Regions from separate parts of the Shewanella sp. 5S214 genome, predicted to be linked through region 4. Evidence: predicted binding sites of a transcription regulator. Region 4 holds the regulator's gene; each other region holds the start of a gene.
What was found. The regulator LexA, encoded in region 4, represses DNA repair genes until DNA is damaged. The targets are predictions, from matches to a motif close to TACTGTATNNNNATACAGTA.
Positions count from the first base shown of each region.

Region 1: the regulator LexA is predicted to act here: its motif matches at 2,676-2,695, upstream of dinB (DNA polymerase IV).
Region 2: the regulator LexA is predicted to act here: its motif matches at 3,114-3,133, upstream of recN (DNA repair protein RecN).
Region 3: the regulator LexA is predicted to act here: its motif matches at 5,449-5,468, upstream of ACED29_RS17035 (YebG family protein).

Region 1 is NZ_JBGOOV010000002.1:172,732-180,418, reverse strand. Features, by position in the region: gene nqrM ((Na+)-NQR maturation NqrM) at 1-208, shown strand, start outside; gene bfr (bacterioferritin) at 440-910, shown strand; gene bfr (bacterioferritin) at 923-1,390, shown strand; gene ACED29_RS02065 (hypothetical protein) at 1,545-2,012, shown strand; gene ACED29_RS02060 (ankyrin repeat domain-containing protein) at 2,014-2,538, shown strand; gene dinB (DNA polymerase IV) at 2,734-3,813, shown strand; gene ACED29_RS02050 (aminoacyl-histidine dipeptidase) at 3,907-5,370, opposite strand; gene ACED29_RS02045 (leucyl aminopeptidase family protein) at 5,553-7,094, shown strand.
Region 2 is NZ_JBGOOV010000002.1:67,967-75,653, reverse strand. Features, by position in the region: gene ACED29_RS01650 (hypothetical protein) at 212-1,354, opposite strand; gene recN (DNA repair protein RecN) at 1,426-3,084, opposite strand; gene ACED29_RS01640 (AEC family transporter) at 3,212-4,180, opposite strand; gene ACED29_RS01635 (YjaG family protein) at 4,534-5,130, opposite strand; gene barA (two-component sensor histidine kinase BarA) at 5,120-7,687, opposite strand, start outside.
Region 3 is NZ_JBGOOV010000028.1:64,582-72,268, forward strand. Features, by position in the region: gene pepN (aminopeptidase N) at 1-1,360, opposite strand, end outside; gene prc (carboxy terminal-processing peptidase) at 1,679-3,730, opposite strand; gene proQ (RNA chaperone ProQ) at 3,752-4,363, opposite strand; gene ACED29_RS17030 (GAF domain-containing protein) at 4,640-5,098, opposite strand; gene ACED29_RS17035 (YebG family protein) at 5,144-5,437, opposite strand; gene ACED29_RS17040 (paraquat-inducible protein A) at 5,651-6,277, shown strand; gene ACED29_RS17045 (paraquat-inducible protein A) at 6,270-6,983, shown strand; partial or broken gene ACED29_RS17050 (MlaD family protein) at 6,970-7,687, shown strand, end outside.
Region 4 is NZ_JBGOOV010000020.1:88,505-96,191, forward strand. Features, by position in the region: gene ACED29_RS14105 (cytochrome c oxidase assembly protein) at 1-537, opposite strand, end outside; gene ctaD (cytochrome c oxidase subunit I) at 539-2,134, opposite strand; gene coxB (cytochrome c oxidase subunit II) at 2,144-3,733, opposite strand; gene ACED29_RS14120 (cell division inhibitor SulA) at 4,130-4,636, opposite strand; gene lexA (transcriptional repressor LexA) at 4,633-5,247, opposite strand; gene plsB (glycerol-3-phosphate 1-O-acyltransferase PlsB) at 5,512-7,687, shown strand, end outside.

The DNA of each region.
Region 1 (7,687 bases), on a different contig from region 4:
AGCGTTTGTGGTTTTATTATTATTTTTTTTGCTAATGTCCATTGGCTATATCGTAAAGAAAAAAGCGGTAGAAGGCAGTTGCGGTGGTTTAGGTGTTTTAGGTATAGAGAAAGCCTGTGACTGTGATGATCCATGTGATAAACGCAAACGCCGTATGGAAAAAGAGCAAGCTCGAAATAAGTTGCTTAACCAAAATCGTATTATTTAACCTCGTTAATTATTTTAAGCTTAGGTTGTTTCACTAATGCTTTGTAAAGAGCCTTCATTTTGAAGGCTTTTTTATGCTTGAGTATTGCTGGCCAGTTACAAAGCTTAGTTATAATGATAATGGTTATCAATTGTAAGTGTGTGAAAATAAAGGATAATTTGCATTTTACCCTATAGTGTTTTATTCTGTTTGTAATTGATCAAGATCACATTACTTCTCGAGGACACTACTATGAAAGGTCATCCTAAAGTCATCAGCCAACTCAATCGTGTACTTACTTGTGAGCTGACCGCTATTAACCAATACTTTTTACATGCTCGTATGTTTAAGCATTGGGGATTGGAAAAGCTTAATGAGAAAGAATATAAAAAATCGATTGAAGACATGAAGCATGCTGACAAGCTGATTGAACGTGTATTGTTTCTTGAAGGTTTACCTAACCTACAACAGTTAGATAAATTGCGTATTGGTGAACATGCTGAAGAAATGCTTAGCTGCGATCTCACTGCGATAACGGAACAAATTGCCATTTTGCGTGAAGCCATTAAGGTATGCGAAACTCAGCAAGATTATGTTAGTCGCGATTTAATGGAAGATTTACTCGAAGATGAAGAAGAGCATTTAGATTGGATTGAATCACAACAAGAGCTCATCACTCAAACGGGTATTCAAAATTACCTTCAATCACAAATTAACGATTAATAGGACATTATTATGAAAGGTCATCCAGAAGTCATCGATGCGCTCAATAGTTTATTAACCGGCGAATTATCTGCTATGGATCAATATTTTGTCCATGCTCACATGTATGAGGATTGGGGATTTAACGAACTTTATACCCGTATTCTACATGAATCAGACGATGAAAAATTACATGCAGCTAAGTTGATCCAACGTATTTTATTTTTAGAAGGCACTCCAGATGTTGCCAGTCGTGAAGCGCTCAACATAGGTAAAGATGTGCAACAAATGCTACAAAATGATCTTGCATATGAATACCATGTGGCTGATCATTTACGTAAGGTTATCGGCTTGTGTGAGCAAAAGGCTGATTACCAAACCCGTGAAATTTTAGAGGTGTTATTAGATGACACTGAATCTGATCATATGTATTGGTTAGAAAAGCAATTAGGTCTTATTGAACGTATTGGTTTACAGAACTATTTACAGACTAAAATGTAACGACTTAGTCGACACGTTACATGTTAAAAAAGCCCAACTCAGTTTGGGCTTTTTTGTGTTCGTTGGTGGGAGATACATTAAAAGTGATAATGGTTTGTTTCTAACTAAATTGATATATTTTATAGAACATTTGATAAACTACATGGAAGTTGAAATGAATAGAAATGTACACCTTAAGAGTTTCAAGAGTAGTGAACTTATATTTGATAATGATGAAACTATAATTATTCTCAAATTTATATTTTCGAGTCAACATTCGATTATTGATGAGTTAGATATTACTGATGAAGTACGTGAGTTTGCTCAAGGTTTGTTAGTTGAGGCTGTAGATGCCTCTTATGCAATGGGATTTATTGACTCTTTATTTCGAGCAACAATGAACCCTCAAGATGGTGCTAAAAAAGTTATAACAAAATTTGGGCGAAGTGCTGCAAAGCATTGGTTTAGTCATGCAACAGCTAAAGACTTAATGCAAATAAAAATATATGACAGAGTGAGAGAGCAACTATCATACAGTTTTGGTCGTGTTTTACTCATGTATTTAAATGGAATAGCAAAAACAAAAGGTCCACATTTTGGTGTTTTAGCTTTTAACTTAAACAACAAAGTTATATGGAGTTAAAATGAGATTTAAGGTATTACTTGGATGTGTTTTCATTACTATTATTCTGTATTCATTAGGTGCCATTTATTCGCTTGAAAATAGCCGTGTTGAAGATGTTGTATTATGTAGTGTAGAAGATAATACACATTACATACCAAATTCATTCTGTGAATTTTATTTGTTTAATTTTAGATTAACTAAACAAGACTTAGATGAGCTTCAGTCTGCTAGCGGTATAGCATTTTTATTTAGCATTTCTAATCAGAAAAAAAAATATGTTTACTTAGATAAATTTATCGAAAATGGTGCCTCTGTTAATAGCAAAAGCGAGATTGATGGATTACCACCTCTTCATGCTGCAATCTTACTTAATGATAAAAAATTAGTCGAATACTTACTTAGCAAAGGTAGTGACCCTGAACTGCTAGATAGTCAAAATAAGTTAAATGCTTATGATTTTGTAATGCTTTTGAAAAGAAATAATGACTCAATAAACAGAAATGAAGTAATAAGAACATTGTCTACAATCGATTTAGCCAATTGATTAACTTCGTAGATGATCTAGGTTTTTCTACAATAATATTTTATCGAGTTTTAGAATGACTTGAAGCTAGGTTTTGACTTTTAAAAAGTATGTTGAGTTGTACTTATTCATTATATTAACAATACACAATGATTGAATACTGTTTTTATATACAGTATCATTGTTTTTAATTGAGTAAATGATGATGGTTATAGAATGCGTAAAATCATTCACATCGATATGGATTGTTATTTTGCTGCGGTAGAAATGCGCGATTTTCCTGAATTACGAGGAAAGCCCATTGCTGTTGGCGGCAGAAGTGATCGCCGCGGTGTGATAAGTACCTGCAGTTATGAGGCCCGCAAATTTGGCGTGCGAAGTGCTATGTCCAGTTATCATGCACTGCAGCTGTGCCCGCAGCTAATTTTAGTGCCAGGGCGCATGGATGTATATAAATCGGTGTCTGCGCAAATACGTGAGATCTTTCATCGATACACAGATCTTGTCGAACCCTTGTCTCTAGACGAAGCTTATCTTGATGTGACTGATTGCGATGCTCACCAAGGCAGTGCCACGTTAATTGCCAAGGCTATTCGAAATGATATATTTGAGACCACAGGTTTAACCGCCTCAGCGGGTATTGCACCGATTAAGTTTTTAGCTAAAATCGCTTCCGATTTAAATAAACCCAACGGCCAATATGTCATCACTCCTAATCAAATTAGTGATTTTGTAAAAGATCTTCCTCTGAGTAAAATTCCTGGCGTCGGTAAAGTCACTTCAAAAAAGTTAGCTGATATTGGCTTAACCACCTGCTACGACGTGCAACAGTATCCAAAAGCGCAATTAATTGAGGTATTTGGCAAATTTGGTCATGTATTAGCAGAGCGATCACAAGGGATAGATCCAAGACAAATTAGTCCGCATCGGGTACGAAAGTCTGTTGGGGTTGAAACTACGTTAGCCAAAGACATTTTTACCTTAGAGCAATGCCGTCAAGTATTACCACAGCTGATTCAAGAACTGAGTGCTCGGGTTCATCGCAGTGCTAAAGATAGACAGATCCACAAGCAAGTTGTGAAGCTGAAATTTAATGATTTTAAACAGACCACCATCGAACATCGTAGTGATGAAATGTCGATTAATTTGTTTCATGATTTACTGCAACAGGCTCTGCAGCGCAGTCAAGGGCGAGGTATTCGCTTATTGGGGGTTAGTGTTGGTTTAGCTGATACAACATTGGCTGTTACAGATAATCCAGTGGCACATATTACTCAGCTTGATTTGCAGTTTTAAATGTTAGAATTGCAATGAAAAACGCTCAAGTCTAAAACTAAAAAACGACATTTCTGTCGTTTTTTAGTTTTACGCATTAATCATCGCTACTGATTACGCTTCTTTAGCTGGAATACGCTCTAATACGGCAAGTAGCAATTCCCAGTACTGACCAACAGTGGTGATGTTGACCATTTCATCAGGGCTATGTGGATAACGAATAGTCGGCCCAATAGAGACCATGTCCATTAGTGGATAAGGCTCTTTAAATAAACCACATTCTAGACCAGCATGGATAACCATCACGGTTGGATCTTTTTTATAAATATCGTTATAGGTGTCTCGCACAATTGCCATTACAGGTGAGCTAGTATCTGGTTTCCACCCCGGGTAAGCACCGCTTAAATCAATGCTAGCACCCGATAGGTTTGATAGTGCGGTTAGCATACCGGTGACTTCTTCACGACCTGAATCAATTAATGAACGAATAAGGCATAATATTTCTACGCTTTCATCTTCAGTGCTGATCACGCCTATATTTAGTGATGTTTCAGTGACGCCTTCCACTTCATCACTCATGCGCATTACGCCGTTAGGGCAAGCATGTAATAAGTCGATTAAGGTATTTTGCGCTTCTTCGCCCATGACTTTGGTGGGTGCATCTATGGTGGCTAAGCTCAGTAGCATGCCTGGGTCTGCAACGGCTAATTCTTCACGAACTAGGGCTTGGAACGATTCAATGGCTTGCTTTAGTGCGTCAATATTTTCTGCTGGTAGCATAAATTGCACGTTAGCTTCACGCGGAATGGCATTACGCAGCGAGCCACCACTAAAGCTAACTAGCTCTAGGGCTAATTCGTCACTGTATTTAAACAAAAAGCGCGCTAATAACTTATTGGCATTACCACGTCCAAGGTGAATATTAACCCCAGAGTGACCGCCTTTTAATTCTGACATGGTCAGTGAAAAGCTGGCGTTGCTTTGTTCTGGTGCTTGCCAAGACATTGGTACACTTATCTGTGCATCAACACCTCCAGCACAACCCATGTAGATTTCACCTTCTTGCTCAGAGTCGGTGTTGATTAAGATTTCTGCATCAAGGTAACCGGCTTCTAAACCAAAAGCGCCCGTCATGCCAGCTTCTTCATCAATGGTGAGCAGTACTTCGAGTGGCCCGTGCTTAATGTCTTTACTGCCTAAAACAGCCAGCGCCGAAGACATACCAATACCGTTATCAGAGCCTAAGGTTGTTCCTCTAGCTTTAACCCAATCACCGTCTACATAAGCTTCAATCGGATCGGTTTCAAAGTTATGTACTTTGTCGGCATTTTTTTGCGGCACCATATCAATGTGCGCTTGTAACACCACGATTTTACAGTTTTCCATTCCTGCTGTGGCAGGCTTACGGATGATCAAGTTACCGACTTTGTCTTCAACAACCGCAAGGCCTTGAGCTTTTGCCCATTGCTGAATATGTTGTGATAACGCATGTTCATGCTTTGATGGATGTGGAATAGCGCAAATTTGTTCAAACCATTGCCATAGAGGCTGAGGATATAATTGAGTTAATGCAGTCACGAAACGCCCTCTAAGATGAAATCAAGTCGATATACGACACAGAATATAACTGCAATTATTTTAACATATTCTGCGCAGTTACTTGATATTGCGATACCGATTTGCCAAGGTTTAGTCCACAAATCTGTAAATAATTATGAACCCACTAATTTATCTGTATTCCTAAAGAGTAAGGATCTTGTATGACCCAAGTGAATAAAGCGGTTACCGCGTTCCAAGTGCCAATTATTGATGTCACAAGTGATGGGGCTATTTTTGAAGGCGAAGGTTGGGATGCTGTTGTCGTGATAGCGACGAGTTTAGCTGAGATTAAACAAGATGAAGTGAGTTTGCTTGCTGCACACGCTCGCCAAATTGATATGCGTGTCGGTAAAAGTGCCACGCTCCTTTTTGCACCAGGGTTGGCCGGTGGTCGATTGATCATCTCTCCAGTGGCTGATAGCGGCAATGAGTATAGCGATGTGAGGATTTTTGCCAAAGCTGCTCGAGAAGGGATTGCCATTGCTAAAGCCGCAGGTGCCACTAAACCTTTATTAGTTGTACCAAGTGTAACTGACAAGCGTTTTGCTAATGCTGAACAAGTTGCCGCACTGGCGTGTGGACAAGAGCTTTGGCAACCGTTAGAAGCACGAGAAGCAAAGTCTTTGCCATCGAGTTTAACCGCGATTGGACTATTGAATACCGCCACCCATAGTTTATTACTTAATGCGGCAGAGTCTGGACGAGTATTGGCGCGCGATCTTTGTGGTACAGAACCTGAGCGTATGTCGGCTATTGGGTTTGCACAATATTGTGTTGATGCTTTTGCTGATAGCGGTTTGGCTGTATCTGTGATTGATCAAGCCGAGCAGTTAAAAGCGCAATACCCATTATTAAGCGCTGTTGGCAGAAGCTCTTTTGATGTGGCTCGTCATCATCCACGAGTGGTAAAGCTTGAATATGTTGGTGAAGGCACTATTACCAAAACCTTATTCTTTGCGGGTAAAGGCGTGGTTTACGACACTGGTGGCGCTGATGTTAAAGTTGCCGGGTCAATGGCTGGCATGAGCCGTGATAAAGGTGGCGCAGCTGCGGTTGCCGGTTTAATGAAGGCGCTATCGATACTTAAACCTAAAGGGATCAAAGTGGTCGCCGAGCTTGGATTAGTGAGAAACAGTATTGGCAGTGATGCATTTGTTACCGATGAAATTATTGCCAGTCACGCAGGTGTACGAGTCCGTATAGGTAATACCGATGCTGAAGGGCGTTTAGTGCTAGCCGATTTGTTATCCCATTTACGTTTACAGGCTCAAACTGCGGTGAATCCACAATTGTTTTCGGTGGCGACGTTAACCGGTCATGTTGTTCGAGCCTACGGTGGTTACCCTGCATTAGTTGAAAATAGCGCGGCTAAAAAGCAAGGTGTTGCAGCAACATTAGCTGAAGTGGGGCAATTATGGGGGGAACCATTTGAGGTTTCACAATTACGTCCGGAAGACTTTGATAAAGTTGCCGATAAAAATGGCGCTGCAGATGTGGTGTCATCGAATAATGGTCCGTCTTCAATTACGGCTCGTGGGCATCAATATCCTGCCGCTTTCTTGATAAAAGCGTCTGGATTAGCCGAAACAGAACTGGCATTTACCCATATCGATATTGCAGGCAGTGCTGTTGAGGGCGATCCTCTCTACGGAAAGCCAACTGCAAGCCCTTTGGTTGCTTTATTACAGTTTTCCTTTTTGTAGGTGAAGAATAATTAAGTTGTTGTAATTATTGGTATTATTTTGATAGTTACATGCCGATAACAATGGGTTAACATAGTTTCAATTAGAAATTATTGTAATTAAATCACTTTTAATGAAGTTTTTGTGAATTAAAGCAAATAATACTTGTAATTAAATTACAGTTTTGTATAATTCATTTCGTCGGCAAGGATTATCATTGCCGGCTCTAGTTAATCCAGGATGGATATAGCCTCCAAGGATCTGAGTGACAAGTTGTCTCAATGGATTTGAGAAATGTACGTTCCAGGGAACCGAGCCAAGCTTTACTAGGTTTATGCAACTTAACTTTATTCAGGAGAAGACCATGTCTTATACAGGTAGCAGCAAATTTTATTGGCAAAACACTTGGTTTGCTGATGTGACAGTTTTACGTGGCGGTATATTCGCCATGAAACGTTAAGAATTGACCCTCTTTACGTCGTTTTAATATCCATCAACCTTTTGTTCGTCTCGTTTGACGGTTTAGACAAGGTAATAAACTAATAGATTTATTACCACATCACATTCAGTGGTGCTAGCTTTCCTTTCCCCATACGGAATGCTTGTAACATGTC
Region 2 (7,687 bases), on a different contig from region 4:
ATCGATGCATTCAGTAGCAAGATGCCGAATCTTGTTAAAATAATAAGTTTAGCGCGCGAGATGGCAAAATAAGTTCATTTTTATTACCTCCTCATCTTTATCTCGATTTCAGGTTAAGCACTTTATATATAAAAATTTATAAAACAAAAAAGAGCCCATTTGTGCTCTTTTTCGCTAACGGCATTTAATAAAATCAGTCGAAGTGAATTTATTAAGATGATGTTCCGGTAAGTAGATTAGTGCGCAATTGCTCTAACTCTGTATTGATATTAGTTAATCGTTGCTTATAATCTGTTTCATAAACTGTGCAGTTAAATAGTTTACCAATCGGGTTGTAGCGTGACATCCATAATTGCTTTATATAATTGTCAAGAGAGCAGTAATCAGGCTTTATGACCGTGTGAGCAGAGCTCGTTGAAACCGGTTCCTTTACTAAGCTTACAATATACTCAGCCATAAGGTTGTCACTGTCTGTGGGCTTGTATAAAGCATCTGCTAGCCATTTTTCATAAAAGGCGACTTCATCAGACTGCACTTCAATTAGCATTTGTTCTCTGACATTATGAGCAAACTGCCATTCACCAGAAAATACTCTCTCAAAATCGTTGTTAGTTAATTCGAATGGCGTTTGCCAAGTGGTGACTTTATTTACAAACGCGCTATCGAGTGTCTTAGCTACAGTGCTGGCAAAGTTAAGTTGAGATTTGATGACGCTAACGGCAATCATATGGTTGACTATAGAGCGAGATGAGTGATAAACCATATTCCAGAATTGAGCATCTGTAGTTAAAAATGTTAACAAGGCCTCATTAGCATTAAGTTTAGGGGCCCCGTCAAAGTTGATTAAAACGCTAAGTTCACTGATTGCTCGTAAGTTAAGTAGTGGTAACCATTTAAATAGACTCTCAGGTGTTAAATACTGAATATCTTCTTGCCAATAAGGCATTTCAATCAGCTTGTTATAATGGGTGATATTGGCTTTATGTGCCTTAATTGTTTGTAAAATACTATCGTTATTTTTTTCAATAAATTCATTACAGCTTGCTACATCTGTTTGATAACACGATTTTTTGTAATCGCTTAATAGTTGATTTTCTTCATCATTGAAACTTAATGTAGTGGCCATTTCTTTAGCCGTTACATCCTCAATAGTGCCGCTAAAAGCTTGCAAATATACAAAACCATTTTGGGCAGGGTCAATCGATTGTTGTTTTAACCAAGTTTCAACTAAAAGCGTGTTAGGTGACTTTGTTCTGTCTGTGGCGTTAATGGCCACTAAACAGACAACAATAAATACTAGTAAGCTGCACATTAGTCCGACAACAACACCCAAGCCCTTTATTACTTTGATCATTATGATTTATCCGTAAATCCATATTAACTTTACGTTAACATATTGATTTGCTTTTTATAAGTGCGTAACGATTATTGCAATAGTTCACGGGCGTTAGCTAAGGTGTTTTCGGTTATGACATCGCCACCCAATAAGCGTGCAAGTTCATTCACCCGTTGCTCTTTATCCAAGGCCTGCATGGTCGTTTCTGTGTTGCCACCTTTATTAAATTTATTCACAAACATGTGCTGATGACCATTACCCGCAACTTGCGGCAAATGGGTGACGCATAACACTTGGGTCGACTCGCCAAGACTGCGTAACATGCGTCCGACGACAGAGGCTGTTGGACCTGAAATACCCACATCAACTTCATCAAATATTAATGTTGGAGTGGCAACTTTTTTCGCCGTGATCACTTGAATCCCCAATCCAATGCGCGATAGCTCACCGCCGGAGGCGACTTTTGAGATCGGTTGCAATGGTTGTCCTGGGTTAGTGGTCACCATAAACTCAATGTTATCGCAGCCATTAACTGAAATGTTGTGCGGATTATGATTAATCTGAATGGTAAACTTACCCTTAGGCATGTTGAGTTCATGAATAGATTGAGTCACTAACTTATCTAATTCCTTGGCATAACGGCTGCGGCTTTGGCTGAGTTTTTGTGCATTGGTTAGATAAGCATTTCTGGTGTCTGCAAGTTGTTGTCTTATTTCATCTAATTTAGTTTCATCGTCAGCAAGTTCGGCTAATTCACTCATAAGCGCTTGATGATGTAGCGCTAGCTTGTCAGCACTCACATGATGCTTGCGCGCCAATTGCATTGCCATTGATAGGCGTTTTTCTAAATAGACGAAATGTTCAGGATCAAGCTCTAAACTACTTAAATAACTCTCAATTTCGCTAGCGCTTTCTTGTACTTGAATTAATGCATCATTGATCATAGTGCTAATCGGGCTAAGTGATTCATCGTAGCCTTGAAGCGTATCAGCAATAGTGGCCACTTTATTGAGTAGTGATTCGATATTAGCATCATCATTTTCGGTCAATAAATGCAAGCCCGCTTGGCAACGTTCAATTAGATCTGTGCCATTGGCTAAGCGTTTATGTTCCTGTTCTATTTCATCAAACTCATCTAAGCCTAAGTTGAATTCATTAAGCTCTTCAACTTGATATTGGAGTAACTGTTGACGAGAAATACGCTCATGCTGAGCTTGCTCAAGATCCTTCAGCTCGTTTTCAACTTGCTTGCAGCGTTGGTAGCTGGCACTGACACTATCGAGTAGTAGTCTGTGATTAGCGTAGTTGTCGAGTAGGTTTAATTGATGTTCGCTTTTGAGCATAGCGTGATGAGCATGTTGGCCGTGAATACCAATCAATAACTGGCCGATGGCTTTTAATTGCGTCACAGGAACTGGATTACCATTAATGTAGGCTCTTGAGCGGCCATCACTGCTAATGGTTCGACGCAATATACATTCATCTTCAGCATCGAGATCGCTATCTTCAAGCCAACGTTTAGCTAAAGGCACATCGACAAGGGTAAACCTTGCACTCACTTCGGTTTTGCTGGCGCCAGGTCTGACAGTATTGGCATCACTACGATTACCAAGACATAACCCAAGTGCATCGATTGCAATCGATTTACCTGCACCAGTTTCGCCGGTGATGCTTGTCATACCGGCTTTAAAATCGAGTTCTAAAAAACGCACGATAGCAAAATTATTGATGCTGAGTTGGCAAAGCATAATGAATTCCTGTCAATAAACGACCAAACCACTGTATTGATAAACAGTATATACTGATTTTATATACAGTAAAGTGGTTGAGGTAAAATTATTATTGACTATTTTATCGTCGAGAGTCGGTTGAACATTAAGCAATGGATTTTAAAAGTGTTTCTATTATAGGCAAACTGATAAAGGTGATTAATGTGCCATATAAAATCCCTTGAGCACTTCCATTGGCATTAATTTGGTATCGTTCAGCCAATAGATATACGCTTGCTGCCGTTGGTAAGGCTGCTAAAAGTACTCCCATAATCAGTAGTTGATGCTCTACGCCAAAGAATTTGAGTAATCCAAAGGCAATCAAGGGCTGAACAAATAACTTGAGTAAGTTAATGAAACTGAGTTCTATTATAAGTCCGAGACTGAACATTTTTGCGAACGATTGATGTCGTAACGCTTTAGCAAGTACCATTCCGATGGCAAATAGTGCACAAGGGCTTGAGGTATTGCCTATTTGATGCAGTACTAATGCCAGACTCTCTGGTAAGGTAATATGCAATGCCGATAGGCTGATACCAATGACGCTGCCCAGTACAATCGGATTTTTGCATAGTGCATTCGCCATGATGACGATAGCATGATCAGTGGATTTTTTGTCACGGCTGGCCAGTTCAATAGAGACCAATGCAAAGGCAAACATAAACACCGACAGTAAGCTGGCAATGGCAGCGGCAACTAAGGCGATCTTGTTACCTGGGAATAACAAGCTCAGTAATGGAATACCAATAAATGCAGTATTGCCAAAGGTGGCATTTAAGGCGCGCATTGCCGCAACGGCTTGCTGCTTAGGTTTGCGCCACAATGACACAGCAATCACCAATGCATAGGTAATGATCATCGCCAAACTAAAGCCACCAATAAAGCCCCATTGAATAATGTCTTCAATGCGTGTTTCAGCTAATACAATCAGTAAAATTGCCGGAAAGGCAATGTAGTAGACAAATTGATTGAGGATCAGATCGGTGTCGGCTGGCAAAAATCTCAATTTTTGTACAATACTGCCAAGCAGCATAATGATAAATACAGCGATTAGCGGGGTAAGAATACTGGACATCCCACGCAATTCCTTAACAAAATGACAATATGGTCACTTTACTGCGTTTTGCTAGGAGGATGCAATTAGGCTAAAGTTAAACGAGTGTTTATTTTTTACTTTTTGGCTCAAACTGACCTGGAATACTTTTGCTGATGACAATATTTCAAGTTCAGTAAAAATGCACTTACCGCCTTCAACCCGAAGAAAGAGCCTACTCGCACCAGATAACTAACGATTAAGGTCTAATTATCGATTTTTCATCAGACTGGATAAAAATGAAACTGTGATAAAAAATTTCATGGCGTGACACTCAATAAAAAGCCTGAATAACATCAGGCTTGGTTGTTTATTGGCAGTATCGGAGTCAGCCCCTATAGACTAATGCCAATATTAGACACACCGGCTTCGATAATCTCTTTACGTAAACCTTTAACCAGTTCGCTGGTGATTTCTGGGTTAGCTTCGATAATGTCGAGTAACATGCCTTGTAGTTCTTTTTCTTCTTCCATTACTGGGTGCGAAAATACAAATTCATCAAGTTCTTCATCCATTAATGATTCATCACTAATTGCTTCAATGTAATTTGCTACAGTGCTTGATGATAACTTACTAATATTAGTAATATCTTCTTCAATTTTCCCGTCTATAGCACCCATTAGCGTTGCAATGGCTACTGCTGCATCCATGGCAGGGTAAGCACCATAGGCTTCAAATTCACTAGGATCTGGAGTATTTTCATCAAGGCGTTGTAAATGCACGTCAATATTGAACTTAAGTTTTTTGTCATACTGGCTTTGCCACAGTAACTCTAAGGCTGTACTGAGCACCTGCGGTTGGCCAAATTCACACACTTCAGAAAATAATTGGTAGTTAGGCAACATTCGTTGGCACAATGCTAAAGCAAAAAGCTGCTTCTGAGGTAACGATAACGCTTTTAGGCGTTTGAAAAAACCGGATTTACTGGTCATGGGGTATATCCACTGATAGCTGATTTATGACTTGATTTGCTGCTGATTCTACCTTAGTTAACTCATCAAGTAACTCTAGTATTTCAGGTTCTAAGTCATCAATGGCAATTTTATGCTTTAATGCTGACTCAATATCCCGGCACAGTTTTTGTGTCGTAGGTACACCGCAATAACATGTTGCGCCGTGCAGTTTATGCACCGCTTGCACAAGTACCTCGGCATTTTTTGCAATTAATGCCTCATTAATCGTTGCGGTGGTTTCAGGTAATGAGTTAACTAGCATCTTTAACATGTCTAATGCTAAATCTGTTTTTTGATTGGCCTGGGTTAAACATAAATCCCAATTGAGCACATGAGTATCAAAATGGGTGAATTGCGGTTTAATTATCCATCGACTGATAACGCTTTTTAGTGACAGTTCATCAATAGGTTTGGGAAGGAAACCATCCATACCACTGGCTAATATGTTTTCACGTTCTTCTGCAATAGCATGTGCAGTAACGGCAATAATCGGCGTATTTCGATTGAGAGATCCTGAACGAATTTGTTTGGTTGCGGTAATGCCATCTGTGCCTGGCATTTGAATATCCATAAAGATTAAGTCAAACACTTGTGTGTTTGCTTGTTTTATCGCATCCGCGCCGTTATTGACTGTGACCACATTATCGACCAACTCTTTGAGTAGGGTATCAATTAGCTTTAGGTTGGCCATATTGTCGTCAACGGCTAATACGGATGCATTTTGGCGTTTGCTGATCTCATGGTTTATTTGTTCTGGTAAAGCCACTAAGGTTGACGGCATTGGAGGATAGATTAAATGATGTGCTAGGGTAAAATCGCTAACCGGAGTGTTGAGCAATACATCTGCATTGACTTTTAGTACATTGATTATCATGTCTTGGTCTAGACAGTCATGCAATAAAATAAGGCAGTCAGTATGCTGTCTGGCTTGTTGTAACAAATGGATAAAGGCTGCGTTGTCTGCAAACCCATGACAGCTAATGATGATGTAATCAAACTTGCTGTTTTTACTTTGCAAAACCGACGTCAGGTTTTCGGGATTGGCAACACTAGTGATAATTAATTGCCATGACACTAAGCGACGGTTAAGTGTGTCACGAGTTAATTCTCGTGGTTCATACAATAATACTGATTTATGTTGCAATACATCCACCGGCAGCACTTCACCAATCTCAAATTGACTGATCCCCAGTGGTAAAATAAACCAAAAGTTTGAGCCTTTATCGGGCGCAGAGGTAAAGCCTATTTGGCCGCCCATTTGGTTAATTAAGCGTTTGGTAATGACTAAACCTAATCCAGTGCCACCAAAGCGGCGAGAAATCGATGAGTCTGCCTGGCCAAATGCCTGAAATAGATACTCTTGCTGACTTTCATCAATGCCAATGCCGGTATCAATAACTTCGCAGCGTAAGGTAATATTATCGTCGTCCTGACCCACTAAGTGGATTTTGAGTATCACACTGCCTTTGTCGGTAAATTTGATGGCGTTACCGACTAAGTTGGTAATAATTTGACTCACTCTCATGGCATCACCACTGACGCTTTCAGGAACATTGGCATCGATATCAATGACTAATTCTAGGCCTTTTTCTTGGGCGCTTCCGGCAATAATGGTCAAGGTTTCGGTAAGGGTTTCACGCAATGCAAATGGCATTTTCTCTAATACCATTTTGCCGGCTTCTAGTTTTGAGAAGTCGAGAATGTCATTGATAATCCCTAATAAATTACTGGCACTGCGTTCAATAGTTTTAATGTAGTCGAGCTGGCTGGTATGCAATGGCGTTTTTAACAGCTGTCTTGCAAAACCTATGACACCATTAAGTGGGGTACGAAGCTCATGCGACATGTTAGCTAAAAACTCTGATTTTATCCGGCTTGCTTCAAGCGCTCGTTTCTTAGCTATATCGAGTTCTACGTTCTGAATTTCAATTTGTTCAAGTGTTTCGCGTAAATCTGAGGTTGCTTGATCAATGTTTTGCTGCATTTCATCGTGATATTCAGACAATGATCCTGCCATTGCATTGATACCCCGTTTAAGCAGATCGAGCTCGCCAATCAGATTTCCTTCAAGGCGAGTATCGAGTTTACCTTCACGAATTTTGGCAACCACTCGCACCATTTCGGTAATGGGGTAGTTAACGTATTTGACTAAACGGAAAGTGAAAAATAAGTTAAACTGTACGCCAATCAACACGATAATAAATGCGGCTATTGCTGCTCTATGCTGTTCAAGCAGAGCGTTTTCTTTGTTTAATAATACCGAAATATAGCCGAGTATTTTTTCTTGTTGGTTGTTGTAAATCGGCGCAATCATGCCATTGTTTGCCGAGGCATTATCGGTATTAGTGTCATTCTGGCGATTGATGTTGGCAACCGGTTTTAGTTCTAAGCCAGTATGAGATATTATTGGCACTCGAATGACTAAGGTATCGCCAATGGTTTCATGCTCTGTTCCAACCAAGTTAGCCAAAGGTTGCTTATAACGCATGGTTTCAAAATCTTTATGATAGTGCGATGTCACAAAGAGTTGGTTTTT
Region 3 (7,687 bases), on a different contig from region 4:
CGAAATGATCTTTGACCGTGACGACTGGTGTACCCGCTTGGCTGTACCAACGACGGAATAAGGTTAAGTCTTTACCGCTGGCATCTTGCATGGCATTAACAAAATCATCGCAAGTTACAGCTTGACCATCATGACGTTCAAAATAGCACTTCATACCCGCTTGAAAACCGGCCTCACCTAGAATAGTGTGCATCATGCGGATCACTTCAGCACCCTTGTTATAAACCGTCACTGTGTAGAAATTGTTCATTTCAATCACACTTTCAGGACGAATAGGATGAGACATAGGACCGGTATCTTCAGCAAACTGTTGATTTTTCATCACGCGAATGGCTTGGATACGATTAACAGCGCGAGACCCCACATCAGAGCTAAATTCTTGATCGCGGAAAACGGTTAAGCCTTCTTTTAAACTCAGTTGAAACCAATCACGACAGGTTACTCGGTTACCCGTCCAGTTGTGAAAGTACTCATGACCAACAACTGACTCAATGCCGTGATAATCTTCGTCAGTAGCACTGGCTTTATCAGCAAGAACGTATTTAGTATTAAACACATTCAAACCTTTATTTTCCATCGCTCCCATATTGAAAAAATCAACTGCCACAATCATATAGATGTCGAGATCGTACTCAAGACCAAAACGGGTTTCATCCCACTTCATCGATTTTTTCAATGACGCCATCGCGTGATCGGCTTTATGTAAATTACCTTTATCAACAAAAACTTGCAGCGTCACCGCTCGACCAGACTGAGTGGTATAGCTGTCATTAAGCAAATCAAAGTCACCTGCGACAACTGCAAATAAGTAACTTGGTTTTGGAAATGGATCATGCCACTTAACAAAGTGACGTCCGGAACGTGGCATCTCGCCTTTATCAATTAAATTACCGTTACTTAACAAAAAAGGAAAAGCATGTTTATCGGCTTCAATACGTACGGTATAAATAGCCAAAACATCGGGTCTGTCTAAGAAGTAAGTAATGCGACGAAATCCTTCGGCTTCACATTGCGTGCAATAAGCACCATCAGACATGTAAAGGCCTTCAAGACTCGAATTTGCCTCAGGGTCAAGTAAAGTAACCACCTCTAATTCAAACTCATTTAGCTCAGTGGTGATCGTTAATTGGCTTTCGTGTTGACGATAGTTTGCCGTTGTACCATTAAGCTTGACTGAGCTCAGAGAGAGTTGTTCACCATCAAGCACTAAATCATGCTGATGTTGGCCATTACGGATCACCTTACTAACAGCCGTTACTTTGGTATTCTTGCCATCAAGAATAACGTTTAAATCTACATGAGAAATGGTAAATGCAGGCTTAGTATAATCTTTGAGGTGTTTCTCTTGCGCTTGGTTCATACAGGATCCTTTTCAATGGTACTCATGCCAATATGATTAAACTTGTGTGGGAACGTTATCGAATTGGTATTGTTTTTATTTCACTTCAGCCGTGGTTAAGTGATTGGATAAATAAGATAAAATATCAATATTCTGCCTATTCCACCTCAAAAAGGTCATTTTACTAACAAGCCGAATCGACCGCAGTTAACCTACTGCAAGTCGATACAACGCAGTTAGAGATGCGAAGGACTGTTTGCAACCGTTTATATCCAGAGCTGAGGTTGTTATTATTAAGAAAAAACGCGCCTAAGCGCGTTTATTAACTGTCACAAAAAATCACTTTGAGTTTGTTTTTGCCAATTTCTCTGCATCCGCCATATCAAGCGTGATATAAGCCGTTTCATCTAAAAAGGCATCCGGTAACTTACTGTCATCGGTCTTTTCTATATCATCTAGTGACTTAACAATTGCTAAACCATCGTGCTCTCTTCGGGCATTTTCTCGATCGAGTGCACGCTTGTCATCATCTTCACGAGAAGCAAGACGTTCACTTTCAACAAGCGAGATGGTTTTGTCATTGTGATGCTTTTTAAATTCAGCTATATCTTGATAAATATAACTAAACTCTTCGTCATTGCTGATCCGCGCTTGATGTTTAACATCAAGAGAACTTATCAACATAGGCGTAATATTGCCCAATGTAGTGTATTGAGCAGCAGGAACTTTATCCCACGGAAGCGCATTTTTCTCTTCCGATTCACCATATTCACCCGCTTCTAAAGCAGTAGGCAAGCGCACATCTGGGGTAACACCCTTACGTTGTGTGCTGCCACCATTGATACGATAAAACTTAGCAATGGTATACTGAACATGACCAATTGGTTTTTCATACATGTCATAAATTCGACCTAAACTTTTATGCTGCTGAACCGTGCCTTTACCATAAGTCGATTCACCCACAATCAAAGCGCGATCATAGTCTTGTAAAGCCGCAGCAAAAATCTCTGATGCAGATGCACTGTAACGATCTACCATCACAGTCAGTGGACCGCTGTATGCACTAATACCATCATTATCACGATTTTGATTAATGCCACCATTGGCGTCACGAATTTGCACAACAGGCCCTTGATCAATAAACAATCCGGTCAATAATGTGGCTTCAGTTAACGCCCCACCACCATTACCACGAAGGTCAATAATAATGCCTTCAACATTGTCCTTTTCAAGTTTAGCGATTTCTTTAGCCACGTCTTGCGACAGATTCATGTAAAATCCAGGGATTTGAATCACACCGACTTTACGATTGGCGTACTGACCTTCTTTAGGTTCAATTACTTTTGAGGTAGCTGCGCGATCTTCTAAACGAATTTTGTCACGGGTAATGACCACTTCAAAAGGTTTAGCATTTGCGCCACCTTTTTTGGGTAAAATTTGTAATACAACTTCGCTACCCTTTGGACCTTTGATCAAATCAACCACATCATCTAAACGCCAGCCAATAACATCAACAATGCCACCGTCTTTTTGACCAACACCAACAATTTTATCTTCTGGCGATAATTTATCACTGTTGGCAGCAGGGCCTCCTGCCACTAAACTTTTGATAACGGTGTAATCATCATCCATTTGCAACACAGCACCAATGCCCTCTAAGCTTAGGTTCATTTCCATTTGGAAACGTTCGGCATTACGTGGGGATAAGTAACTGGTGTGAGGTTCAACGCTGCGAGCAAACGCATTCATTACGGTTTGAAATACGTCTTCGCTTTGGGTTTGGCTTAAACGTTTAATGGCATTGTTGTAACGTTTCTCGAGCACTTCAACAATTTCAGGCCATTTTTTACCGGTCAACTTGAGATTTAATGCATCATACTTAACCCGCTGACGCCAAAGCTCATTAACTTCAGCTTCATCTTTTGGCCATTGTGCATCTTTGCGATCAAATTCATAAGCATCGCCTGCTTGGGTAAAATCAAACTCTTTATCGAGCAAAGATAAAGCATAAGCAAAACGTTCGTAGCGACGTTGTTGCACAACTTCATACATAGCAAAGGCGGGGCTAATATCGCCAGACTCGACCATATTATCAAACTGTTCTTTATACTGACTAAAGCTCGCAATATCTGCCGCAGTTAGTACATTTCGACGATAATCAAGCTGCTCAAGAAAGCGGGAATATATTTGTTCAGAAAATGCATCATCAAGATTAAAGCGATGATAATGCGAGCGAGTGAACAATGTTGTCACTCGCTTGCTAGCCACTTTATGTTGTGGCTCTTGTGCTAGTTTAGGTAACTCGCTGATTTGAATCGTTGGTGAAATTGCCCATGCCGAAAAGCCGACAAATAAACTGGCAATTGACGCGGCCAAGGTAAGTTTTCGCATCAACAAGTACTCCTTAAATTTCTATAATAGTATGTGCTCTGCACGTACTTTGATGGACAAGCCAGAATCTAACTGAACATGCACATCTTCTTTATTAATATCAGTCACAACACCTGGTACTGGGGTAGCACCTAACTTAACATTAACGCGTTGTTTTTGTTTTAAATCTTCAAGCTTAGCTGGCACAAGTTGAATCACAGGAGCAACGACTGGCGCTGGACGTTCTTTTTTAACAGCTGGAGCGCGTTTAGGTGCCACTTTCTTTGCCGGTTTTTTGGGTGCTAAAGCTTGACGTTTTGCTTTGGCTTTATCTTGGCTCTCTTTAAGCGTCAAAATAGCATGGTCAATATGCTCTTGTTCTAATTCAGCACATTCATTACCGTCAAGATCAATACGTTTAGCGCCCGCTTTAACGCCTTTCAAATAGCGCCAGCTGCTGGTGTAACGACGAAGCGCTACACGTAATTGTGTTTTACTGACTTTAGAATCATCAGCTAACCGTTCAGCCAAATCTTGAAACAGACCAATTTTTAATGGCTTAGTTTCACCTTCTGCAATAAAGCATAAAGGAAAGGTTTCATATAAATACGCTAAAATTGCGTTGGTGTCGGTCAACTTGTCTGTTGATTCCATTTTTACTTCCACGTTAATAAAGGGACTGATTATGCGGCAGAAATTTGCCATGCAGTCGTTCATCTTTCGTTAAACCTTACTGTTAAGGCTCAACGTACAAAATATCACTATCCGCCAGTTTGCTAAAGTCATTGAAACAAACCTTAACAATTTAACCAAACTTACTCTCAGCTTAATCATCGCTCATCAGTAAATCCAGCACAAATGCGTTTAGCGGCATATTATAAAGCCCGCGACAGCGAATGCGACCATGATTTAATCTATTTTGTTCGCTATTTAACCAAATAGGCAAGTTTCGAAACTTTTTACCATGTTTTCTAAGCCAATTTGATCATCTTGATCGAAACGATTGAGTAATGGACTGTCAATATCTAACACTGCCACCACTTCATTGCCCTGCCTTACAGGAATGACTATTTCGGAATTACTCGCAGAATCGCATGCTATATGACCATCAAATTGATGCACGTCGGCGATGCGTTGGGTGATATTTTCTGCAGCAGCGGTGCCACAAACACCTTTGCCCATATCAATTCGAGTGCAAGCGACTTTACCTTGGAAAGGACCAAGGACGAGCTGTTCACCACGCTTGATGTAAAAACCAGCCCAGTTGAGATCCTCAAGGTTGTCATTTAACAACGCTGAAAAATTTGCCATTGCCGCAATCAAATCATCTTCGCCTTCAAGTAACGCTTGAGCTTGACGATTTAATGTTTGGTAAAATTCGGTTTTCATTTCCATTCCTTAAGCTGGTATCTACTTCAAAAGTTTGAAATACGGCTATTCTGCAGCGGTATTTTTAGCCGTAGTCTTTTTGGTTTTAACTGCAGGAGCGTTTTTAACCTGTACTACGCCTTTTAGCAAGTTAGAAAGCTCATCTTTATTGTTTGCGAGATAAAATGCCAACTGTTCGCACTTATTTTCATCGAGTCCAAGATCTGCCTTTATAAGAAAAGGCACTAGGTTATCGGAAATATCGAGCATCTTATCGTAGGCATCAGCCTCTTTTTTCGATATAAATGTCATCTTTTCCACCCCTTCTCTGACCACGACAAATTGGGTTATCACTGCCATGATGTAATCCTCACTGTTTTTATATACAGTGCATAGAATCTCACATAGTTAACTTATGATGCAAGTGTTCTGATTATTCTGATATTATCAAATACACATTAATGAGTTTCTTTTAACAAATGACACATTTATTTGCCAATATGAGGCAAAGTTGAGAGGTTTACCTCTTAGCTACCCGATAATGATTTTCACTATGGATTAGATTAATTTTTCATGAATGAATTTGATGATCATGATTCTATAATATTATGCCGATCATGTGATTTGGCAGTGAGAAAACGAGCGTTACCCTCCAGCTCTCGCGCTATTTGTCCGCGTTGTCATACTGTACTCTATGATTCACCGTACTGCTCTATCAATGGTATGTTGGCGCTATGCGTTGCCGCGTTAATTATTTTCATTCCCGCTAATTTGTTACCAGTACTCGAAATTCACTTTCTTGGCAGTGTCAGAACCACGACCGTAATGCAGGCTGCTATGACGGTTTGGGCCGAAGGATATTGGGTCGTAGGCTTAGCGGTAATGGTTGCGGCTGTTATCGCCCCTGGATTATTAATATTGTCGATACTGGCGCAAGTTGTTATTGTCAAATTAGAATTGCACAGCTCATTTTGGCAAAGAACTTATACGACATTGCTAAAAAATCATGGTTTGATATCACAAATGACCATGCTAGAAATTTATGTCATCAGTTTCTTGGTATCTGCATTCCAACTATCTGATTTTTCTGATGTCTATTTTGGTATGGGGACATTCAGTTTTACCATGCTGTTTGTCATCATTCTTTTTTTACAACGTGAATATAAACTTGAGCACATGTGGAGTTATGTTGATGCCTGAAACTCCAATGAATCCCGCTAATGAGCTATCCTCAGCAAGTGAAGAGCCTCATGTAAATATTAACCAGGAAGCCCCAAAAAAAGCTCAAGCCTCTTTGCAGGGGCAAAAGTTAGGCTTATGTTTATGCCCTGTCTGTCGCAAGCTGAATTTAACCAGCAAAAATCATTGCCAGCGCTGTTTTAGCCAATTGAGCAATCGTAATTATGCCAGTATCCAGCAGAGTTGGGCTTTATTGATTACAGCCACTATTTTACTTATCGTCGCTAACATCTACCCTATCACCCTCCTGACAAACCGCGGGGTGGTCACTAAGGATACTATTTTTAGTGGTATTAGCCATTTAGTGCAAACAGGCATGTTGCCGATAGCGGTAATTGTTTTTACTGCCAGTATTTTAGTACCTTGGCTTAAGATTTTTGGCTTAGCCACTTATTTAACCGCCATCAGTTTTAACTTGCCGGTATCAAAAAGAAAATTAATGGTTGGTTTTCACATTATTGAATGGATTGGCCGTTGGTCGATGCTCGACTTATTCGTTATCTCATTAACCGTTGCTTTAGTGAATATGGGACAACTGTTAGATGCTAAACCTGCACCTGCTGCAACTGCATTTGCGTTAGTGATCTTACTGACACAACTTGCGGCAAAAGTGTTAGATACTCGTTTACTCTGGGACCGCTTGGAAAACACCGATGACACAAATTGAATCACCGAAAATTGTTAAGAAAAAATTATTCTCGCCAATATGGTTATTGCCTATTGTCGCCTTAATATTGGGTGCTTGGTTAGGGGTAAAAAGCATTAAAGAGTCGGGCATTGAAATTTTAATCCACTTTCCCAGCGCCGCAGGCATTGATATTGGTAAAACATTAGTAAAATACCAAGGTTTATCGGTCGGTAAAGTCACCGATATTGGTATTGATGATGACCTTAAAGGTGTTAATGTCAAAGTGGTAATGGATTATCGCGCCGACCCATTTTTGAATAAAAACACCTTGTTTTGGTTGGTCAAACCCAAAGCCAGTATTACCGGAGTCGAAGGCTTAGATACGCTATTTTCGGGTAATTATATTGCCATCCAGCCCGGAGATGGCCGCTCGGCAACTGAATTTGAAGCACAGCGCGAAGCACCCGCAATTCTCCCCGGCAGTGAAGGCATAATGATCGAGCTTAAATCGCCTAAACTGGGTTCTATTGATGTAGGTTCACCAGTCTTTTTCCGTCAAGCACCCGTTGGCAGCGTTGTCAGCTATCGCTTAGATGGTAATAAGCAAATTATTATCAGCGCTTTTGTTCAAGAACAATATGCCCATTTAGTTAACAAAGACTCACACTTTTGGAATGTATCTGGGCTGAAGATTGATGCCTCTTTAGCGGGTATTAAAGTCAGTACTGAGAGTATTGCATCTA
Region 4 (7,687 bases):
GATCGTCTGTTTATCGGTGATGTCATAGAGGGTATAAGAGAGAGTCAATGTATTAATAGACGCGGGTAAATCCGGGTCCACGTAGAAAATCAATGGTAATTCTGCTGTTGCTGATGCGGCCAATGGTTGTTGGTTAAAGCAAAAACATTCCGTTTTATTGAAGTACGCCGCTCCTTGTCCAGGTGATACTGAAGGGATTGCTTGGCCTACTGTGTCGTGTGCAGACAGGTTTTTAACCAAAAATTGTGCGTGAGTGAGCTCACCAGGATGGACGCTTATTTGGTTAACTTTAGGGCTAAATTCCCATGGCATATCTGACTGAACTTGGGTCACAAATTCAATGGTAACGGTACGGCTTTTATCAACCACTACCGCTTCATAGCTACTGGCGCTATTTTGGGTTTTGCCATTAATACCCAATGTATCGCAGAGCACGTCATAAAGCGGTACCAATGCAAAACCAAACCCAAACATACCAATTGATCCAGCAATCAGCATGATTAATAACTTACGATTTGATTTTGTTGGCTGTGTCATCTCATTTTATCTCCGGCGGAGTGGTAAACGAGTGATATGGCGCTGGACTGGCAATGGTCCATTCCAAACCTTCTGCAGCTTCCCAAGGGTTATCGCCAGCCGGTTTGCCACCTTTGATACATTTGAGCACCACAGCGAGAAAAATAAACTGCGATAAACCAAATGCGAATCCACCAATCGAAACAATTTGATTCACATCGGCAAACTGTACTGCGTAATCTGGGATTCGACGAGGCATACCCGCCAAGCCTAAAAAGTGCATTGGGAAAAACAGCACGTTGACAGAGATCACTGAGCACCAAAAATGCCACTTGCCTAAGGTTTCGTTGTACATATTACCGGTCCATTTTGGCAGCCAATAATATGCCGCCGCCATAATGGAAAATATCGCCCCAGTCACCAGTACATAATGAAAATGCGCCACCACAAAGTAAGTGTCGTGATACTGAAAGTCAGCAGGGGTGATTGCCAGCATCAAACCGGAAAAGCCACCAATGGTAAACAGAATGATAAACGCCACCGCAAATAGCATTGGTGTTTCAAATGTCATCGAACCGCGCCACATGGTAGCAACCCAATTAAACACTTTAACCCCGGTGGGAACCGCAATTAGCATGGTGCAATACATGAAAAACAACTCGGCGAATACTGGCATGCCTGTGGTAAACATATGATGTGCCCATACTAAGAACGACAGCACAGCAATACTGGCAGTAGCGTAAACCATAGAGGAATAGCCAAACAATTTCTTGCGGCTAAAGGTCGGTATAATGGCGGAGATAATGCCGAATGAGGGTAAAATCATGATGTAAACTTCTGGGTGACCGAAGAACCAGAAAATATGCTGGAACATCACTGGGTCACCGCCACCTGCAGCATCGAAAAAGCTGGTACCGAAAAACTTGTCGGTTAACACCATAGTCACTGCGCCTGCGAGCACTGGCATCACCGCAATTAATAAAAAGGCAGTAATTAACCAAGTCCACACAAACAAAGGCAGTTTCATCCATGTCATGCCAGGAGCACGCAAGTTAACAATAGTCACGATAACGTTAATCGCACCCATTATCGAGCTGATACCCATGATATGGATGGCGAATACAAATAGAGCGGTGCTATCAGGGCTATAAGTGGTTGATAGCGGTGCGTAGAATGTCCAACCAAAGTTAGGACCACCGCCTTCCATGAATAGCGAACTGAGTAATATGGTAAACGCGAACGGTAAAATCCAAAAGCTCCAATTATTCATCCGCGGTAAAGCCATGTCTGGTGCACCGATCATCATCGGAATTAACCAGTTAGCTAATCCGGTAAAAGCTGGCATCACTGCGCCAAATACCATGATAAGACCATGAACCGTGGTCATTTGATTAAAAAAGTTAGGTTCTACTAGCTGTAATCCAGGCTGAAATAACTCTGCCCGAATGACCATTGCCATGGCGCCACCAGTGAGAAACATAATAAAACTAAACCATAAGTACAGCGAACCGATATCTTTATGATTAGTTGTGAGTAGCCAGCGCATGAGCCCTTTCGGCGCTCCGTGATGATGTTCATCATGAGCGGTAGCTAGTGTATCGTGCGTTGTTGTGCTCATTGTCTTCCCCTACTGTCCATGGCTAGCGACATCGGCAGGTTGCACCGCCTCGCCAGAATTATTGCCCCACGCATTGCGCTCATAAGTAATCACCGCGGCCATCTTTTGTGGGCTAAGTTGACTACTAAATGCCTGCATCGCGGTGCCTGGTTTACCGTGCATAACGATATCGATATGTCCGCTAACCGGTCCGCTAACCACAGGGCTGCCAATAAGTGAAGGGAAAGCGCCTGGCAAACCAGCACCAGTGGCTTGATGACATGCGGCGCAAGTGGTGGCATAAACCTGCTCACCTTCTGTGATTAACTGCTCCAAGGTTAAGGTGGGCAGATCTTCAATGGCAACAACCTCTGGTGTTACAGCCTTTGCGACGGTTTCAAGAGCCTGAGTCGCTTTTTCTGTCGCAGTATTGGTGCTCTCAGTTGCTGTTGCGGCCATTGTGCTTTCAGTCTTATTTGCTTCAGTACTTGCTTCATTGCCGCCAGAGAAATTACTCACATCAGCAGCTTGAACAACATCACCGGTATTATTGCCCCAAGCATTACGCTCAAAGGTAATCACTGCGGCAATCTCTTGGGCGGTAAGTTGCTTGGCAAAGGCTTGCATTGCGGTTCCTGGTTTACCGTTTAAGACGATGTTGAGGTGACCTGCAACAGGGCCTTTTATGATAGGACTGCCAATTAGTGATGGGAATACACCTGGAAGGCCCGCACCATTAGGTTGGTGACAAGCGGCGCAACGAGCAAGATAGATCTGTTCGCCTTGGGTGGTTAACTCTTCAAGAGATAAGGTTTGTGACAGTGATGCAGCCGCCGCAGCAGCGGCATTACTGGCCAGTTGCTTTTGCTCTACTAACCAATTATCAAAATCTGTCTCTGATAATGCTTGCACCACAATTGGCATAAATCCATGGTCTTTACCGCACAATTCGGCACATTGGCCACGATAAATTCCGGGCTTATCAATGCGGGTCCATGCTTCATTAATAAAGCCTGGATTGGCATCTTTTTTAACCGCAAAAGCCGGAACCCACCATGAGTGGATCACATCATCTGATGTCATTAAAAAACGCACTTTTTGGTTAATGGGCAGTACGAGTGGTTTATCGACTTCAAGAAGATAATGCTCTCCTTTAGCCTCTATGCCATCGATTTGATCTCTGGGGGTCGATAATGTGCTGTAAAATTCGATGTCTTTATCAAAATAGCTGTAATGCCATTTCCACTGCGACCCAGTAATTTTGATGGTGAGATCCGCATTGCTGGGATCTTCCATGGCAATTAAGGTTTTAGTGGCTGGAATGGCCATGGCGATTAAGATGATGAAAGGAATGACGGTCCAAGCTATTTCCACTTTAGTACTTTCGTGAAAATTTGCCGCAACAGCGCCTTTTGATTTGCGATGGTAAATCATTGAATAAATCATGATCCCAAACACCACTAACCCAATGGCACAACAGATATAAAGTATCGTCATGTGGAGGCCATAAACCTTACCACTGATATCTGTCACGCCTTGAGTCATGTTGAGGGACATTTCTGATGCCCCAAGCGGAAGTGCTATAAACACCACCAGTAAACAATACCACCATTGCTTCACAAGACTGCTCCTCTGTTCATTGCAAATAGCAATTACAAAGAAAAGTCACACAGTAATTCTCTGCTCTATGCAAACTTTTCGGTTCCCGAAAAAAGTTTGATGACCTCAAAGTACCTTGGTGGCAGTAAACGGGTTGTTTACGGTTTTATTATTAGCGGTGCACCACGCTTGTACCTACTACTGAACTTATCAAGATTGAGTTGGCTCATTTGTCTGAAAGTAATCTTAATCACTGTCATTCACGTCCAATTAAAGATGAATAATATTTCATCCTTGGGAACAACATTAGCTGTAGATTAAACATTGATCAAGATCACTTTGTTGGCTAATTAACTGAAAAAAGATGAAAAAAAAGCCCTGAATTCAATACAGGGCTTGGTAAGTAAGGGTTAATGCTCAGTGAAATGAGCAAAAATTACTTGTTCCATTTATTAATGTAGGGCTAACAATTTGATGTTTGTGAGGTAAGTGAGCATTCACATCCTCAATTACCACACCTAAAGCCCGTGCACTTTTAGCTACAATTTCTAATCGACGACTATCACGGGCGTCAAGTGAGCTTGTCCAAGTGACGACAGCACTTGATGTTCCACTGGTAAGCGCTTTTTCCATCGCCCATAAGGTTTCGACTTCGTCTTTAGTGTGCACCAGTAAAATACGGTCCATTCTCACGCCAGCATTTGCCAGCATATGTTTATAGCCAATGTGTGGTGGGCTAATTAACACAATCCATCGACCTTGTTGGCTCAATGTGGCGAGTTGACTACACAACTGGCTCAACTCAGCTTCACCTTGGGTGACTGTTTGTAATGTGCGAATGGTTTGGTTGCCATGCAATTCTGTTTCAGCTAAATCTACCCATAAGCCTGGGTGACGTGGCGCGATGCCCATTAGTTTGTTCATAACCAATCTCCATTACGGATAACGCCAACGGCAAGCCCTTCAATGGTTAGGCTTTGGCAACTTAAATCAACTTTAATCGGGGTGTAATCGTCATTTTCTGCATGCAGATAAATCACATTACCTTTTTGTTCAAATCGTTTTACGGTGACGTCATCATCAACACGCGCCACCACAACTTGGCCATTACGTGCTTGTTGCATTTTATGAACCGCGAGTAAATCGCCTTCTAAAATACCGATGTTCTTCATGCTGTCACCACGAACGCGCAACAGAAAGTCTGCGGCAGGTTTAAACATGCTCGGGTCGACTTGATAATACTGTTCAACGTGTTCTTGAGCCAAAATGGGCTCACCAGCTGCAACTTGTCCAATCAGAGGCAAACCGGTTTCAATCTGTTCTTCATGAGGTAAGCGAATACCTCGAGAGGTTCCAGGCATGATCTCGATAAAGCCTTTTTTGGCTAATGCTTTTAAATGCTCTTCGGCAGCATTAGCACTTTTAAAGCCAAGACGTTTCGCAATTTCAGCACGAGTGGGTGGCATACCTGTTTCGGCGATATTGTTTTTAATTAAGTCTAATATTTCTGCTTGGCGCGGCGTTAACGGTCTCATGATGATTCCTGTCTTTTTATACAGTGACTGTCATTATATACAGTGTTTGTGTTCGTGCAAGTATTAACCAACTATTTTTTGTGTTTTATTGGTTTTATGTAACTTAAATTAATGTTTTTATTGGTTATTATATATGTTTTATCTTGCACTATGTCTTAAAGTGAGAGCTTACACGTAAAGATAAGTCGGCCAGATAGTGTAAGCAGGGTGGTTTCTGGTATCCTATACGACAATATTACAATGGCTTATGTTGCGAAAATAACCATGTCAAAACCAGATTCAATATTTTTACAAGCATTAAAATGGGTTCAAAAATGGATGGTACAGACCATTGTGGTGCCCCATGATCCGTTTGATGACCTCAATATAGATCCGACCAAGCCCTTGGTTTATTTAATGAAAACGGAATCTATTAGTGATATTGCCGCCTTGAGCGAAATCACTGAAGGATTTGGTATGCCAAGTCCTTATGAGCCGTTACAGCTTGATGGTTTAAGAGTGCCTCGAGTGGTGTGTTTAGAGGGGCGTAAACCTCTATTTGGTAAACGTGAAAGTGGTGAGAAGTTCCTTAATTATTTTACCCGTTTATTATCGCTTCATAGTGAGAATGCTGACCTCGATATTCAATTAGTGCCAGTTTGTCTTTATTGGGGACGAACTCCTGGTAAGGAAGAAGACAGCATGACAGCGGCTGTTTTTGAAAGAGAAAACCCAACTTGGTTACGTAAGTGGCTGATGATTTTATTTTTAGGGCGACATAATTTTGTGCAGTTTTCTAATGCGTTATCGCTGCGCCATATGGCTGATGAGCACGGTACAGATAAAAGAATTGCGCATAAATTAACCCGTGTCGCGCGAGTACATTTCCGTCGCCAACGTAAAGTTATGACAGGGCCACAATTACCTAATCGTCAAATGCTATTTGCCTCTTTATTAAAGTCAGATTCAATTAAAAAGGCAATTGAAGAAGAAGCGGTCAACAAAAAAGTATCCCCTGAAAAAGCCCGTGAAACTGCGATTGAATACCTCGATGAAATTGCCGCGGACTATTCAGATAGTTTAGTGCGCATTGCCGAGCGTTTTCTCACTTGGTTATGGAATAAATTATATAGCGGTATCAATATCAAAGGTGCTGAACAGGTAAGACAGCTTCACCATGATGGCCATGAAATTGTCTACGTACCTTGTCATCGCAGCCATATGGATTACTTGTTGCTGTCATACATTTTGTATTATCAGGGTATGGTTCCGCCGCATATTGCGGCCGGTATTAACCTGAACTTTTGGCCAGCAGGGCCAATGTTCCGCCGTGGTGGAGCATTCTTCATCCGCCGCAGCTTTAATGGTAATAAACTGTATACCGCAGTATTTCGTGAGTATTTAGATCAGTTATTTGCTAAAGGTTATTCGGTTGAGTATTTCACCGAAGGTGGGCGTTCGCGTACAGGGCGTTTACTTGCGCCTAAAACCGGCATGTTGGCAATGACCATAAACAGTGTACTACGCGGCATAGAGCGCCCAGTGACGTTAGTACCAGTATATTTAGGTTATGATCATGTGATGGAAGTGGCCACTTACCACAAAGAATTAAGCGGCAAGAAAAAGAAAAAAGAATCTGTTTGGCAGTTATTTGGTGCGCTGCGTAAACTCGGCAACTTTGGCCAAGGTTATGTTAATTTTGGTGAGCCGATTAACTTACAGCACTTCTTAAATCAACAAGCGCCAGAATGGCGTAGCGAACTGGCGAAAGAGCCTGATCAAAAACCATCGTGGTTTACTCCATCGGTTAATTTACTCGCTAACCGCGTGATGACCAATATTAACGGTGCTGCCGCCGCGAGCTCGGTAACATTAACCAGTTTAGTGTTATTAGCCTCAGAGCAAAATGCATTAGAAAGAAGTCAGTTAGAACGCCAACTTGATCTGTATTTAGCCTTATTGAAAACCGTACCTTATACCGATTACGCATCGGTCGCCGAGGGTGATGGTAAGTCGATTGTTGATCATTGTTTGTCGTTAAATAAGTTTGTTAGTACCAAAGATTCTATTGGTGAGATTATTTCTGTTGATGAAAAAATTGCCATCACCATGAGTTATTACCGTAATAATATTATTCATTTAATGGCGATACCGTCATTAATTGCCAGTTGTTTATTGCGCTATGATGACTGCGATCGCGCGCGCATTCATGCCATCGTGATGGATTTTTATCCATTGTTGAAAGCAGAGTTATTTATGGGCATTGATGATGTGCCTAAATATGTTGATGGCGTTTTAGACTTTATGCTTGAGCAAGGTTTGTTGAGCGACAATGATAACTTTGTCATCACGCCTCGTCATATTACCCAAGTGTTACTTCTGGCTGAAACGATCAGTGAGACCTTGCAGCGTTATGCCATTATCTTCAATTTACTGGCGATAAAGCCTGAGCTTGAACGTT